2 regions of the Marinobacter sp. bablab_jr003 genome follow, and region 1 is predicted to be linked to the other one. Evidence: riboswitches for the same ligand, from Rfam matches in the RefSeq annotation. Region 1 holds a riboswitch; the other holds the start of a gene.
What was found. Region 1 has a riboswitch for cobalamin ahead of H3Z84_RS12350 (ribonucleoside-diphosphate reductase subunit alpha). Riboswitches for the same ligand answer to the same signal wherever they lie in the genome.

Region 2: another riboswitch for cobalamin. It lies ahead of H3Z84_RS13335 (TonB-dependent receptor); the one in region 1 lies ahead of H3Z84_RS12350 (ribonucleoside-diphosphate reductase subunit alpha).

The regions. Positions count from the first base shown of each region.
Region 1 covers NZ_JADARC010000119.1:5,044-12,459, reverse strand. The annotation lists gene glmS (glutamine--fructose-6-phosphate transaminase (isomerizing)) at 1-537, shown strand, start outside; gene nhaB (sodium/proton antiporter NhaB) at 751-2,256, shown strand; cobalamin riboswitch at 2,345-2,829, shown strand; gene H3Z84_RS12350 (ribonucleoside-diphosphate reductase subunit alpha) at 3,133-5,892, shown strand; gene H3Z84_RS12345 (ribonucleotide-diphosphate reductase subunit beta) at 6,006-7,064, shown strand; partial or broken gene H3Z84_RS12340 (enoyl-CoA hydratase-related protein) at 7,117-7,416, opposite strand, start outside.
Region 2 covers NZ_JADARC010000119.1:234,486-241,901, forward strand. The annotation lists gene cobD (threonine-phosphate decarboxylase CobD) at 1-273, shown strand, start outside; gene H3Z84_RS13330 (hypothetical protein) at 229-1,428, opposite strand; gene H3Z84_RS13335 (TonB-dependent receptor) at 1,448-3,418, opposite strand; cobalamin riboswitch at 3,550-3,779, opposite strand; gene H3Z84_RS13340 (cobalamin-binding protein) at 3,861-4,742, shown strand; gene H3Z84_RS13345 (FecCD family ABC transporter permease) at 4,773-5,732, shown strand; gene H3Z84_RS13350 (ABC transporter ATP-binding protein) at 5,732-6,502, shown strand; gene cobO (cob(I)yrinic acid a,c-diamide adenosyltransferase) at 6,513-7,124, shown strand; gene H3Z84_RS13360 (cobyric acid synthase) at 7,125-7,416, shown strand, end outside.

The sequences.
Region 1 (7,416 bases):
GCGGAGATCGTGGGCGCTATCCACCAGCTGCCGAAGCAGGTCAGCGATGTGCTGGCACTGGATGCAGACATCGAAGAAATGTCCAAGGCCTTTATGGACAAGCACCACAGCCTGTTCCTGGGCCGTGGCTCCCAGTTCCCGGTGGCCATGGAAGGGGCGCTCAAGCTTAAAGAGATCTCCTACATCCATGCCGAAGCCTATCCGGCCGGTGAGCTCAAACATGGTCCGCTGGCGCTGGTCGACAGCGAGATGCCGGTGGTCACCGTGGCGCCGAACAACGACTTGCTTGAGAAACTGAAATCGAACCTCGAAGAAGTCCGGGCCCGTGGCGGAGAGCTGTTTGTATTTGCCGACAGGGATGCCGATGTGAAGCCTGAAGAGGGGCTGCATGTGATGCAGATTCCGTCTGTGCACGAGATCACGGCGCCCATTGTCTACACCGTGCCTTTGCAGCTGCTGTCGTACCACGTTGCAGTACTTAAGGGCACTGATGTGGACCAGCCCCGAAACCTGGCCAAGAGTGTGACGGTGGAATAAACGGCGAGATTCAGGCTGGCCGCCGTCCGCGGTAAACCGGGGCCAGCCTGATTTTCCGGAAACATGATCCAGAGCAAGTCTTTCCGGGCGATGTAGGTCCAAGTACGGAGACCCGGGCGGCCCCACAGGGGTACCCTATACACAAATATCAAGGCAGGTAATGGTTGCCTGTTGCATACTTTTTTAGCCGCCAATTCAAGAAGAACTGATGCAATGCCCGACACTCTCGTTTCCGGATTTACCCGCAATTTCCTGGGCAAGGCGCCCAACTGGTACAAGCAGGTTATTCTGCTGTTTCTGATTGCCAACCCGATTGTGATGTTTGTGTTCGGGCCGGTGACGGCAGGCTGGCTGCTGATTGCCGAGTTCATCTTTACCCTGGCCATGGCCTTGAAGTGTTACCCATTATTGCCAGGCGGCTTACTGGCGGTGGAGGCCTTACTGATTGGGCTAACCAACGCCGACGCCGTGTACCACGAGGTGCTGATCAACTTCCCGGTTATCCTGCTGTTGATGTTCATGGTGGCAGGCATCTATTTCATGAAAGAGCTGCTGCTGGTGACCTTCACCCAGATCCTGGTGGGGGTACGCTCCAAGTCTGCGCTCTCGCTGCTGTTCTGTGGTGCCGCAGCCGTGTTGTCAGCGTTTCTGGATGCCCTTACGGTAACCGCGGTCATCATCAGTGTGGCGGTGGGTTTTTACTCGGTGTATCACAAGGTGGCGTCTGGTAAGGGCTATCAGCAGAAAGACCACAATGCCAACAGCGATGCCGAAGTGGTGGAACTGCACCGGGAAGACCTGGAAAACTTCCGGGCGTTCTTGCGCAGCCTGTTGATGCACGGTGCCATTGGTACCGCCCTGGGTGGTGTGGCCACCATGGTTGGCGAACCCCAGAACCTGCTGATCGCCAAGGTGGTTGGCTGGGATTTCGTGGGCTTCTTCCTGCACATGGCACCGGTGAGTATTCCGGTACTGATTGCCGGCCTGTTTACCTGCTGGGCGCTGGAGAAGCTGCGCTGGTTCGGCTACGGCGGTCGCCTGCCCAAGCCGGTACGCCAGGTGTTGCAGGAATACGCCGATAACGAAAGAGCCAGCCGCACCAAGTCCGACAAGGCTGCCCTGTGGGTGCAAGCTGTTGCTGCCGTGATCCTGGTGCTGGGCCTGGCGTTCCACGTAGCGGAAGTGGGGCTGATCGGCCTGCTGGTGATCATCCTGGTTACTTCCTTCACCGGTGTGATCGACGAGCACCAGATTGGCAAAGCCTTCCAGGAATCCCTGCCGTTCACCTCACTGCTGGTGGTGTTCTTTGCCATCGTGGCGGTGATCCACGAGCAGCACCTGTTCAAGCCTATCATCGAATACGTACTGAGCCTGCCGGAAGGCCAGCAACCGGGCATGTTCTTCATTGCCAATGGCCTGCTGTCCATGATCAGCGACAACGTGTTCGTGGCCACCGTATACATCAGCGAAGTAAAACAGGCCCTGGATGCCGGCGCCATCAGCTTTGACCATTTCCAGACCCTGGCCGTGGCCATCAACACCGGCACCAACCTGCCCAGCGTGGCCACCCCCAACGGCCAGGCCGCGTTCCTGTTCCTGCTCACCTCCGCCATCGCCCCGCTGGTACGGTTGTCCTACGGCAAGATGGTGATTATGGCCCTGCCGTACACCGTGGTGATGGGTGGCGTAGGCCTGTACATGGTGACCCACGCCTTCTGATTCTCGACGCCGATAACAGCCTCATCTGACGCCCGTGCCGCTTTCACAAAGCTCCACGGGCGTTCTTGTTTCTGCTGCTTAGTCTGTATATAGTGACGAAGTCCTTGGTTTACTACCATATATTGTGATCAAAGCGTGATCACTCAGGTAGTCGGGAATCCGGTGAGAATCCGGAACTGACGCGCAGCGGTATTGGGGAACGAGCGTGGCATAAAGACACTGGCAAGGAGCCCCTGGTTACCTCCTGAATCGCCTCTGCGTGCTCTGAAAGCTGCAGATGCAAGGCGCGGCTCGCCGCCAATGGCCTTAGCCCTTGGCAAGAGTCGCAACACAGCAGGTGCAGCTTTCAGAGCACGCCCTTCGGGGCTTTCAGAGCGCTTCACAATCGGCGTTGCAACTTTTTGAAAGGCCCCGGCCTTACTGCAAAGTTGCGCCTTGACTGTGAAGCGCTCTGAAAGCCAGAGGCGACTCAGGAGGTAACCAGGGGCTCCAACCGGGAAGTCGCCACGCAAGGCCGAACCACACGGTTCACGCCCCTGAGTCCGAAGACCTGCCAGGGATAGACACTGCACCTTCGCGTTTATCAAGGTGAGCAGGCGGGTTTCGTTTTCTGGCCACGGAATCCACGGAAGAACACGGAAAGAAAAGACTTACTGATTTTTTGCCACGAAATCCACGAAAAAACACGAACAAAGATTTACTACGAAAAGAAAAAAGCTTTTTATCTTTTCCTTTCGTGTTTTTTCGTGGATTTCGTGGCAAAACAGTCCCTTTCTTTTCATTTTTCCGTGTCCTTCCGTGGATTCCGTGGCAAAAACCTCCCCCTTCTCCTGAACGCAAAGGCTGCGCCACCACGCGTACACAAGGAGAAGTTCCATGTCTGCCATCCTGTCCCCCGAGCCCCCGGCGGTTGCCGCTACAGAATCCCTTCAGGTCATCAAACGCAACGGCACCCTCGTTGGCTTTAACCCTTCCAAGATCACCGTCGCCGTTACCAAGGCCTTCCTTGCGGTAGAAGGCGACCAGGCCGCGGGTTCTGCCCGTATCAACGACGCCGTGCACCGGGTCACCGAACAAGTGGTGCAGGCCATCAGCCGGCGCCTGAAGGCCGGGGGCAAGGTGCATATTGAAGACATCCAGGACCAGGTAGAACTGGCCCTGATGCGGGCGGAGGAACAGAAAGTGGCCCGGGCCTACGTGCTGTACCGGGAAGAACACGCCCGCAAGCGCGCCATTGAAGAACCCATGGAAGCGCACCCGCACCTGACCGTGAAAAAAGCCGACGGCAGCGTGGCGCCGCTGGATCTGGGTTTGATGAAACTGCAGGTAGAGCAGGCCGCGACCGGGCTGGACGGCATTGAGGGCGAATCCCTGGTGGAGGAAGCCCTGCGCAACCTGTACGACGGCATTGCCGAAACCGAAGTGTTGTCTGCCCTGATCATGACCGCCCGGGGCCGCATAGAACGGGAGCCGGACTACAGCGCCGTGACTGCCCGCCTGTTGCTGGAGCAACTTCGGCTGGAAGCGGCCGAGGCGCTGGACTTGCCCCGCAACCAATCCCTGACAGAGAGTTATCCACAGGCCCTGAGCGCCTTCATCCATACCGGTATCCGCTACGAATTGCTGGACGAAGCCCTGGCCGCCTTTGACCTGGAACGCCTGGGCGCAGCCCTGAAACCCGAGCGCGACCACCAGTTCGGATTCCTCGGCCTGCAAACCCTGTACGACCGTTACTTCCTGCACTGGAACGGCGCCCGCCTGGAACTGCCCCAGGTGTTCTTCATGCGCGTGGCCATGGGCCTGGCCCTGCGGGAAGACGACCCCAACGCCCGCGCCATCGAGTTCTACAACCTGCTGTCCAGCTTCGATTACATGGCCAGCACCCCGACGCTGTTCAACAGCGGCACCCGCCATTCCCAGCTGTCCTCCTGCTACCTGACCACCGTGCAGGACGACCTGGGCGGCATTTACGGGGCCATCAAAGACAACGCGCTGCTCTCCAAATGGGCCGGCGGCCTGGGCAACGACTGGACCCCGGTGCGGGCGCTCGGCTCCCACATCAAAGGCACCAACGGCCAGAGCCAGGGCGTGGTGCCGTTCCTGAAAGTCGTCAACGACACCGCCGTGGCGGTGAATCAGGGCGGTAAGCGCAAAGGCGCCGTGTGTGCCTACCTGGAAAGCTGGCACCTGGACATCGAAGAGTTCCTGGAACTGCGCAAGAACACCGGCGACGAACGCCGCCGCACCCACGACATGAACACCGCCAACTGGGTGCCGGATTTGTTGATCGAACGCATGCGTGAAGACCGGGACTGGACCCTGTTCTCCCCCAGCGATACGCCGGATCTGCACGACCTGTACGGCAATGCCTTCCGCGAACGCTACGAACACTACGAAGCGCTGGCGGAGCAGGGCGAGATCACCCTGTTCAAGAAAATTCCGGCCAAGCAGCTGTGGCGCAAAATGCTCACTGTGCTGTTCGAAACCGGCCACCCCTGGATCACCTTCAAAGACCCCTGCAACCTGCGCTCGCCGCAGCAGCATCAGGGCGTGGTGCACAGCTCCAACCTGTGTACCGAAATCACCCTGAACACCAGCGCCGACGAAATCGCCGTGTGCAACCTGGGCTCTGTAAACCTGGCGGCCCACATCAAGGACGGCGAGCTGGATGTACAACGCCTGGAACGCACCGTAAACACCGCCGTACGCATGCTCGACAACGTTATCGACATCAACTTCTACGCGGTGCCCCAGGCCAGGAATTCCAACCTCAAACACCGCCCGGTGGGCCTGGGCCTGATGGGTTTCCAGGATGCCCTGTATCAACTGGGCCTGCCTTACACCAGCCCGGAAGCGGTGGAGTTTGCCGACGTGGCCATGGAGCAGCTCAGCTACTTCGCCATTCGCGCCTCCGCCACCCTGGCCGGCGAACGCGGTGCCTACGAAACCTACGAAGGCTCCCTGTGGCAGCAGGGCATCCTGCCCATCGACTCCATCGCTCTTTTAAAAGAGGCGAGGAAAGACGGTGACCTGTCCCTGAACACCGACAGCCGCCTGGACTGGACCCCGATACGGGAGCTGATCGCCAAACACGGCATGCGCAACAGCAATGTCATGGCCATCGCGCCCACCGCCACCATTTCCAACATCGTGGGCGTGTCCCAGTCCATCGAACCGGCGTACCAGAACCTGTTTGTGAAATCGAACCTGTCCGGCGAGTTCACCGTGGTGAACCCCTCACTGGTGCGGGATCTCAAGGCCGAAGGCTTGTGGGACAACGTGATGGTGAACGACCTGAAATACTTCGACGGCAGCGTGCAGCAGATCGACCGCATACCCGCCGAACTCAAAGCCCGCTACGCCACCGCCTTCGAAATCGACGCCCGCTGGCTGGTAGAAGCCGCCGCCCGCCGCCAGAAATGGCTGGACCAGGCCCAGAGCCTGAACCTGTACATGGCCGAACCCAGCGGCAAAAAGCTCGATGCCCTGTACCAGCTGGCCTGGGAACGCGGCCTGAAAACCACCTACTACCTGCGCTCCCTGGGCGCCACCGGCGCCGAAAAAACCGCCCCGGTGTCTGCGCCACAGCCGCAGGTTTGCAGCATTGATAATCCTGACTGCGAGGCGTGTCAGTAACTGACTTTTTGGCCACGGACACTCACGGACGCTCACGGACGAAAAAACATCTTTGTCTTTGTCCGTGTGGGTCCGTGAGTGTCCGTGGCAAATCAATCTAAAAGGAGCGAACCATGCTGAACTGGGACGACGAATCAAAACCCGCACAGCAAGCCGCAAACCCCGAAGGCCCGGCGCCGGTGAACGTAGACGACAAACGCGTCATCAACGGCGAAACCGACATCAACCAGTTGGCACCCTTCAAGTATCCCTGGGCCTGGGAATACTTCATGAATGCCAACAAAAACCACTGGACCCCGCTGGACGTCAACATGGCCCAGGACGTTCACGACTACCACCACCGCCTGACCCCGGCAGAAAAGCACGTGTACGAAAACGTACTGGCCTACCTCACCACCTCCGACATCCTCGCCATGCGCAACATCGGCCTGGCGGTGATGGAGAAAATGAGCGCACCGGAACTGCAGATCTACCAGGCCCGCCAGGTATACGAAGAAGCCCTGCACACCTGGACCTACCAGCACTGCATCGAAACCCTCAACCTGGACCAGAGCGAGATCTACAACCGCTACCGCGTGGTGCCCCAGATCAACGGCAAAATCCAGCTGGCCAACCGCCGGCTGGACGCTGCCATGCGCTCCGACATGAACCTGCGCAACCCGGACGACCTGCAGGAATTCATCATGTCTTACCTGTTCTTCGCAGCGGTGTTTGAAGGCTGCTGGTTCTATAACGGCTTCAGCCCCATCTTCGCCCTTCAGCGCCGGGGCCTGATGCGCGGTACCGGTGAACAGCTGCAGTACATCCTGCGGGACGAAGCCATGCACTTCTCCTTCGGCCTGAAAGTGGTGAACCAGATCCTGGAGGAGGAAAACATCAGTTTCGACCCCAAAGCCGTGCGCGATATGTGGGACGAATCCGAAGCGGCTGAGATGGCTTACGCCAACTACATTCTGCGCGACCCGATTATGGGTTACTCGGCGGAATACCACACCGAGCAGTTCCGGTTTGTGGCCAACCGGAGGGCGCGCACCGTAGGGCTGGAAGAGCCGTTCCCGGGGGCGAAAAACGTCTCGCCCTGGCTGGACGAGCAAGCCACCATGCGCAAGGAGAAGAACTTCTTTGAGACCCGGGTGATTGAATACCAGACCGGCGCTCAGCTGGAGTGGTAAGCAGGTAGGGGGGGGGCAGAGCTGTCCGATATGTCGGGCAGCTCCGGTAGGGTTATTTCCGCGCCATGGCTTCCAGCATCCGGTTCACTGCGTCCAGGTGCTCTGGCTCGTTGTGGCTCATGCCCTGGAAACAGGCGCAGATCTCCAGGAAATCCTTCAGCTCGGTGCGCTGGGCCATCATCATCAGCCGCTTGGTCAGCCGCGTTGCCTTGGGCGGCTGGCTGGCCCGTTCACCGCGGCAATCACCGGCACCTCCACCGCCTGCATCGCCAGGGGAATACGCTGGATACCCTTGCGATAGCGCTCTGCACACTCAGCGGGATTGCCAGCGAAATCGCCGCTGCGGTTAGCC
Region 2 (7,416 bases), 230 kb from region 1:
GGACTCAGTGACGGCACGATTCTGTTCCGTTATTTGAGACACGCCCGGGCTAACGACCTTCACCATGAACTGGCGCATAAGGGTATCCTGGTGAGGTTGTTCGAGAATCCCCTTGCAATCAGAGTCGGACTTCCGGGCACTGAGCAGGAATGGCACAGACTGGAACAGGCGTTAGAGCGCCTGGTAGGGCAGTGGGCGGGCGGCCACCAAAGCCGCCCGCTGTCGAGGTCAAGGATTGGTGACCACCGTGCCGAAGCTGATCGCGATGGGTAGCAGTGAGGTTTCAATGAAATCGGCCTGACTGTTGTCGGAAGGGTCGATGACCCGCACGCCCGGATTCGACAGAGTGGCATCTGCCAACCACAGGCGGCCTTCAGGACTCAGTTCGATATCTCGGAAGTCCATTCCGGTCAGATTGTTGACCGTGGCCAGCGAGGTTGCGCCCTCGGACGGATTGAAGGACTGCAGTGAAATGTTCTGCCAGCCCGCGTAGTTCAGTATGTAACCTTCAGTCGGGCTGATGATGGCGACATCATTGATCTGAGTGTCAATGTCGGCGTCTGGAATCATTGAAGAAACCTGATAGGTCTCAGGGTCAACGACATCTAGGCTTGTGCCCTCAAAGGGTGCGGAAAAGCTTCCCAGGTTGGTGATGACCAGCCCGATGCCATCAACGTGCTGGATGTTGGAAGGGTTCCGGCCAATGAGAGGGATGCCTTTCATTATGTCGGTAGCACTGGCATTGGTCTCGATTTCTGTGTCCGTTGTGGTATCAAAAACCGCAACGTATCCGTCATTGGTGGGGCTGTAATTGCTATCGAGCCGTTGCATGGTGATAAACAGTTTGCCGTCGACGACAGCACCCGCTGACATCTGAACTACATCGCCCTGACTGTCTGCGGGTACATAGACGCTCAGATCCAGGGTTTTGCCGGTGAAAAAGTCCTCAGCCCTGTTGGCGGAAGGGTTTACAACCCATGCCTCGTTTTTTCCGTAGCGGAGCAGGTACGCTTTGGCTTCATTGGCAAAGACGATCTGGTACGGGTTGGCGCTGCCCTGATCACCGGCTTCCAAAGTGCTGGCTTCCCAGACTTCTTTCCCGGGGTTTTCAATGTCGACCTTCAATACCTGATCGCCAAAGAACTTTCTGATCAGGTAATAGTGCTGACCATAGCCATTCACTGTGATGTCCGAAATGCCGCTGAAATAACCGCCCGAAGCTTGCATTCCAGTTTCTTGTATTGATACCAGTTCTACCTCACCGGAGGTGTAGTCATCGGCCGCCGTGGCAACGACCCCGACGTTCTCGGTAATCACAGGATCAAGTGTTGAAGACGAGGAATCCCCACCACAACCGGTCAGTCCGATGGTCAGTGCAAGCGCAGCAAGGGTGCCTTGGCGCAGTGAAAATAGTTCCGTGTGGTTCATGGTATAACCCTTGTAATGGTTAGAGGGAATGCTTGATGTTGATAAACCAGCCGCGTCCGGGGCCAGGGAACCGATTGAAATCCTGGTAGATTTCGTCGGTGATGTTGCGAACTTCCAGTCGTGCCTCAGTCATGCTCTTGTCCGGCCAGATCCGTTGCCATTGCACCGTTGCGTTAAGCGTCTCTCTGGCATCAGCCTCCAGGATATTGGCGGAGTCATAATAGAGTTCATCGTCCACCTGATAGGACAGGTCGATCTGGAAGGGCCTGAAACGCCAGCGGGTACCGGCAAGAAACGATTCGTGATAAATACCCGGCAACCGCTTTTCGAAACGCGTGCGCACTGACTTGTCGGTATTTTCCGACTCCTGTACCGTGGCATTGCCGTAGAGGGACCAGGCGGGGGTGATGGAAAAAACCGCATCCAGCTCCACGCCATAAACCTCGGCTTCCAGGTTGCGATAACGACCGACGCCGCGGGCGTCGTAGGTTGCGATCACAGCAGGGTCCAGCACCCGGAAATACCCTGTGGCTTCGGCATGACCCCAGCCCTGGTCTGTGCGCAGTGTCAGGTCGTAGTTCATCGATTCTTCTGGCTGCAGGTCCGGGTTGCCGATAAACAGCCCCTGCTGACCGTATAGCTCTTGAAGGGTAGGAACGCGCACGTTGTTTGCAATGTTGCCGGAGAGTGTCCAGTTATCATGAATCACGCGGGTCAGCCCGAGTTGCCAGCTGGTGTGATTGTCGCGCGAGCGGGTCGACTCGGTGGTTCCATCGGCAAGCGATTCATCGGATTCGTCCTGAACGTGCACCTGACGGATAGCTGCCTGCGTCTTCCAACGGTTATCGATACTCTGCCAGGCATAGGATAACGACGAGGTTAGCTGGAACCGCTCCCGTTCATCTCGAGGCTCAGTATCCTGTTTGTCGTCCTGCTGGTAGTCATAGTGGGTGGTATCAACGCTCAGTGTGATGGTGTGGTTGCCAAGTAAAGCTGAGAGGGTATTCACCAGCCCAAGCTGTTGTGTGTCGGTTTTTACATCGGAGACTCCGAGACCTACCCGCCCGCTGGTATTGTCGTAATGCTCGGTGATATCGCCGACAATCAGGCGATGGCTGGAGTGCAGCTTGCCCTGGAACCATCCACGTTCCTGCCCCTGAAGTTGTAGGCGAAAAGTTTCGTTCGCCAGAGACGCATCGTTGTCCCGCCAGTTCTGGATGGTTGGCACACCCTGCTCATAATGGGTGTATTGGAACAGAGCGTCGACCTGGGCTGTCCGGCTGATCTCCCAGCCCAGTTTCGTGCTGACAGCATCCTGTTGATAATCCGCATTGCGCCGCTTGGTGTTATCGCCATCATTCGGATTGAACCAGTCACTGGCGTTGGGGTATTCAAAGTCGTTATTGCTGGTTTGTCGATCAAGCGACACCCAATAGTAAAAATCGTCGTGGCTGCCGCTGTTGAAGAGGCCGGTTCGGTAAGTGTCAAAGGAACCAGCGCCGACATTGATGCTGGTGGCATCCTCGATGTCTTTGCCAAGACTTTCCAGTACCACCACACCACCGATGCCCGCCTGAGGCAGCTGTGCTGGGGCTCCACTGGGGTACACCTGAATACGGCTGACATCAGTCAACGACAGTTTGCCGAGGTCAACACCGCCGGTGACCGGATCGTTCAGTAGCATGCCGTCCAGAACAACCTGTACCTGCCGCGAGGTCGATCCTCGAATGGACACTGATGAGGCGCTTCCCAGTCCGCCGCTTTGTCGGATCTGGACGCCGGCCTGATCGCTAAGAACATCAGCGACTGAAGCGGTCCGGTTTTCGATGCTGGACCGATCCAGAACGCGCACGGGGCCTGTCGCCTGGCTGGGGTCTACATCGCTGGCGGCGTTGATGGGAGTGGCTTCCACCACGATAAAAGGAAGTGTATCTTCTGCGATGACATTGGTGGCCATCAGCGAAAAAATGGAGATAACGATTTTCTTCATCAGGGAGATGGGCACCGGCTGCATTTCTCTGCGTCTGCAACCAGCATTGTTGCGGTTTCTGGTTGCCTGAACAGCTACCAAAAGAGAAGAGGCATATACGCCTGCTCCGTGTTCTGACCCTCCGTCAAAAGCACTGATAGCCGGTAGCAGGCCGGTCTCCGGGCTTGCGGCTGGCATTCTTGCCAGAGTAGGATGCCTTCCCACAGCGTTTTGCTGCAGTGGCTGGCTCAGGGCCATTCCTCTCGTACCGCATACCGTTGCGGGGGCAGCGTCGGAATTTCACCGAACTTCCCAGTTTCACCCATCGCTCAGTCGAACAGTTGTCGCGCTTGAGGTGGGCACCTGCTACGGATAAAAAATTTGAGTAAGAGTTTACGGTGTGGCCAAGAGGTCGTCAATAAATGACAAATAGTTCAGAGTTAGCCAGCGCTCAGGAGGTCTCATGATAGTCATTCGGGTTTTCGTGCTTTTCCTGATGCTCTCCAGCCATGTGGTGGCTGATGTCTGTGCCACGGACGATAACGGAGTGGAGCTTTGTTTGCCCGGGCCTGCCCAGCGCATCGTGACACTATCCCCCGGGGCGACGGAGCTGGCGTTTGCCGCGGGTGCTGGTGAGCAGGTTATCGCTGTTGTTGATTACAGCGATTATCCCCCGGAGGCTGAAATGTTGCCCAATGTCGGGAGCCATACCCGGATTGATCTGGAGGCGTTGGTCGCTCTCAAGCCGGATCTGGTGGTTACCTGGGTGTCTGGTAATCCGGTTGAGCAGGTCACTATGCTCGATCAGCTTGGCATGGCCAGTTTTGCGATTGAGCCACGAACGTTTGAAGGTGTGTCCTCGGTGCTGGAGAGGCTGGCGTCGCTCGCGGGTACAGAGTCTGAGGGTTATGCGGAGGCGGCCCGGTTTCGACAGGGAATTGCCGCATTGGCGAAGCAATATCGGGGGCGTGAACCCATTCGTGTGTTTTATCAAGTGTGGGATCAGCCTTTGATGACGATCAATGATGAGCATCTGATCGGAAAGGTGATTTCTTTGTGCGGTGGCCAGAATATTTTTGGTGAGATGGCTCGCCTGGTGCCGCGTATCGGGCCGGAAGATGTTCTGGCCGGAGACCCCGAAGCCATCCTGTCGGGCGGCACCGATGAAGACGGCAACAGTTATACAAGCCTTGAGCGCTGGAGGGAGTTTGGCGCGATGGCGGCGGTAGCGGCGGATAATTTGTTTATCATTCCGGCCTCGCCCATTTCACGCCCCACGCCGCGTTTGCTGGATGGAGCACGCACGGTTTGCGAGAAACTGGATATGGCGCGTGCTCGGTTGTAATAACACAAGGAACCGCTTGAGGGACCGGGGATGATGCGAGCGCTGACAATACTGACGGTTATTGCGGCATTGGCTTGTGCGCTCTCCCTCGCCGTCGGCAGTGTTACTATCCCGCCCGGTGATCTGTGGCAGGTTGTTCTCGGGCAGGGTGATACGCTGGATCGAACCCTTCTGATTGATCTTCGTTTACCCAGGACGCTCTCGGCGTTTGCTGCTGGCGGTTTGCTGGCGATCGCCGGGGCATTGATGCAGGTATTGTTGCGAAATCCGCTGGCCGATCCCTATGTTCTGGGGCTGTCCGGTGGTGCTGCCACCGGTGCGCTGCTAGCCATGCTTGCGGGGGCTGGCATGGTTTTGGTGTCTGGCGCCGCCTTTGCTGGCGCCCTGTTTGCGACTCTGCTGGTGTTTGGGCTGGCCCACGGTACCGGCAGCTGGACCCCATCGCGATTGCTGCTTACCGGAGTGGTGACCGCCGCTGGTTGGGGAGCGGCCATTACCCTGATGCTTGCCATCACCCCCGCTCATCAGTTGCCGGGTATGCTGTACTGGCTGATGGGCGATGTGTCTTATGCGCGTCTGCCCTGGCCCTCCATCGTGGTGCTGATGCTTGCGGTTATTGCCTTGCTGCCACTGGCTCGTAGCTTGAATGTACTGGCGAGGGGACCATTGCAGGCCGCGGCTCTGGGTGTGTCTGTTCGCCCTCTGGAATGGAGCATCTACCTGTTGGCCAGCCTGCTGACCGCAACGGCGGTCACCTCGGTGGGTAGCATCGGTTTTGTTGGCCTGATTGTGCCCCATATGCTGCGTCTCGTGCTGGGGAATGACCAACGGATCATCTTACCGGCAAGTGCTTTGGCAGGCGGCACCTTGCTGGTTCTGGCTGATACTCTGGCCCGGACTGTGATTGCGCCTGAGCAACTACCGGTGGGTGTGATTACCGCCTTGCTGGGCGTACCCACTTTCCTTTATCTGCTTCACCGGAGTCGATGATGACGACTCTCTCTGCTCGCGAGCTGATTATCGATATTCCCGGACGTTCGAACGGTGCGAAGCTGAACCTGGACGTGGCGCCCGGACAGATCTGGGGGGTTCTGGGGCCGAACGGTGCGGGGAAAACCACGTTATTGCATACCCTGGCAGGACTGAAAGCACCCCGGTGTGGCGAAGTATGGCTTGATGATGTTGAGTTGGCTGCCATACCCCGGCGTGAACTGGCCCGAAAGTTGGGGCTGGTATTTCAGGACCGACAAGACAGCTTTCCTGCAACGGTGCTCGAGACTGCGTTGATTGGCCGTCACCCCTGGCTTTCGGTATGGCAAAGTGAGCAGGCGGAGGATATCCACCGGGCAGAGGCCGCTCTGGGAGCATTGGATCTCAGAGAGCTCGGCGAGCGTTTGTTGAATACCCTGTCAGGCGGAGAGCGACAACGCGTAGCGATTGCAACCCTGATGACTCAGGATCCGGCGGTTTGGTTGCTGGATGAACCGACAAACCATCTGGACCTACATCATCAGGTTCAGGTCATGCGTCTGCTGAGTGCCTGTGCCCACCGCGAAAAGGGCATCTTCATGTGTCTGCACGATCTTAATCTGGCCGCGCGATGGTGCAGTCATGTTTTGCTGTTGTACCCGGATGGTCAGGCCTGCTGGGGACCAACCGAGTCAATGCTGGTGCGCGACGCACTGGAAGGCCTTTATGACCAGAAACTGATTGAGCTGAATAAAGATGACATTCGCCTGTTTGCTCCGGCGAACGACTGAAGGAGATCCTGTGAAAGAACGCGCCAAAGACCCCGAACGCCATGCCAGGCGCATGGCAGCAAAACAGAAGATCATGCAGGAACGCATTGCCAGAGCCCAGAAAGAACAGGGCGTGTTGCTGGTGCTCACGGGCCCCGGCAAGGGCAAAAGCAGTTCCGGCTTTGGCATGGTGGCCCGGGCCCTGGGCCATGGTATGAAAGTGGGCATCGTCCAGTTTATCAAGGGCGCTTTCAGCACCGGCGAGGAAGCGTTCTTCCGGAGCCTGCCGAACGTGACCTACCACGTGATGGGACAGGGCTACACCTGGGACACCCAGAACCGGGAACAGGATGTGCAGAGTGCGACTGAAGCGTGGAATATCGCAGCTGACATGCTCAAAGACGACAGCTATGACCTGATTCTGCTGGACGAACTGAATATCGCGCTGAAGTACGACTACATCGATCTGGACCGGGTGCTGGATGACCTGCAGGCCCGGCCGGAGATGCAGCATGTGGTGGTCACCGGCCGTGGTGCTCCCCAGGAACTGATCGACCTGGCCGACACCGTGACCGAAATGGGTGTGGTCAAGCACGCCTTCAAGGATCAGGGCATCAAGGCCCAGAAGGGTGTGGAGCTGTAAATGCCCACCCTGATGGTGCAGGGCACCACCTCGGATGCTGGCAAAACCACGGTGGCGGCGGCGCTGTGTCGCTGGCTGGCCCGGCAGGGGGTCTCAGTCGCGCCATTCAAGCCCCAGAACATGGCCCTGAACAGTGCAGTCACCGTGGATGGCGGCGAGATTGGCCGTTCCACGGCGTTACAGGCCCTGGCCTGTGGCCTGGAGCCCCACAGCGACATGAACCCGGTGTTGTTGAAACCCCAGAGCGATTGCGGCGCCCAGGTGATCTTGCGGGGCAAGGTCCATGGCAATA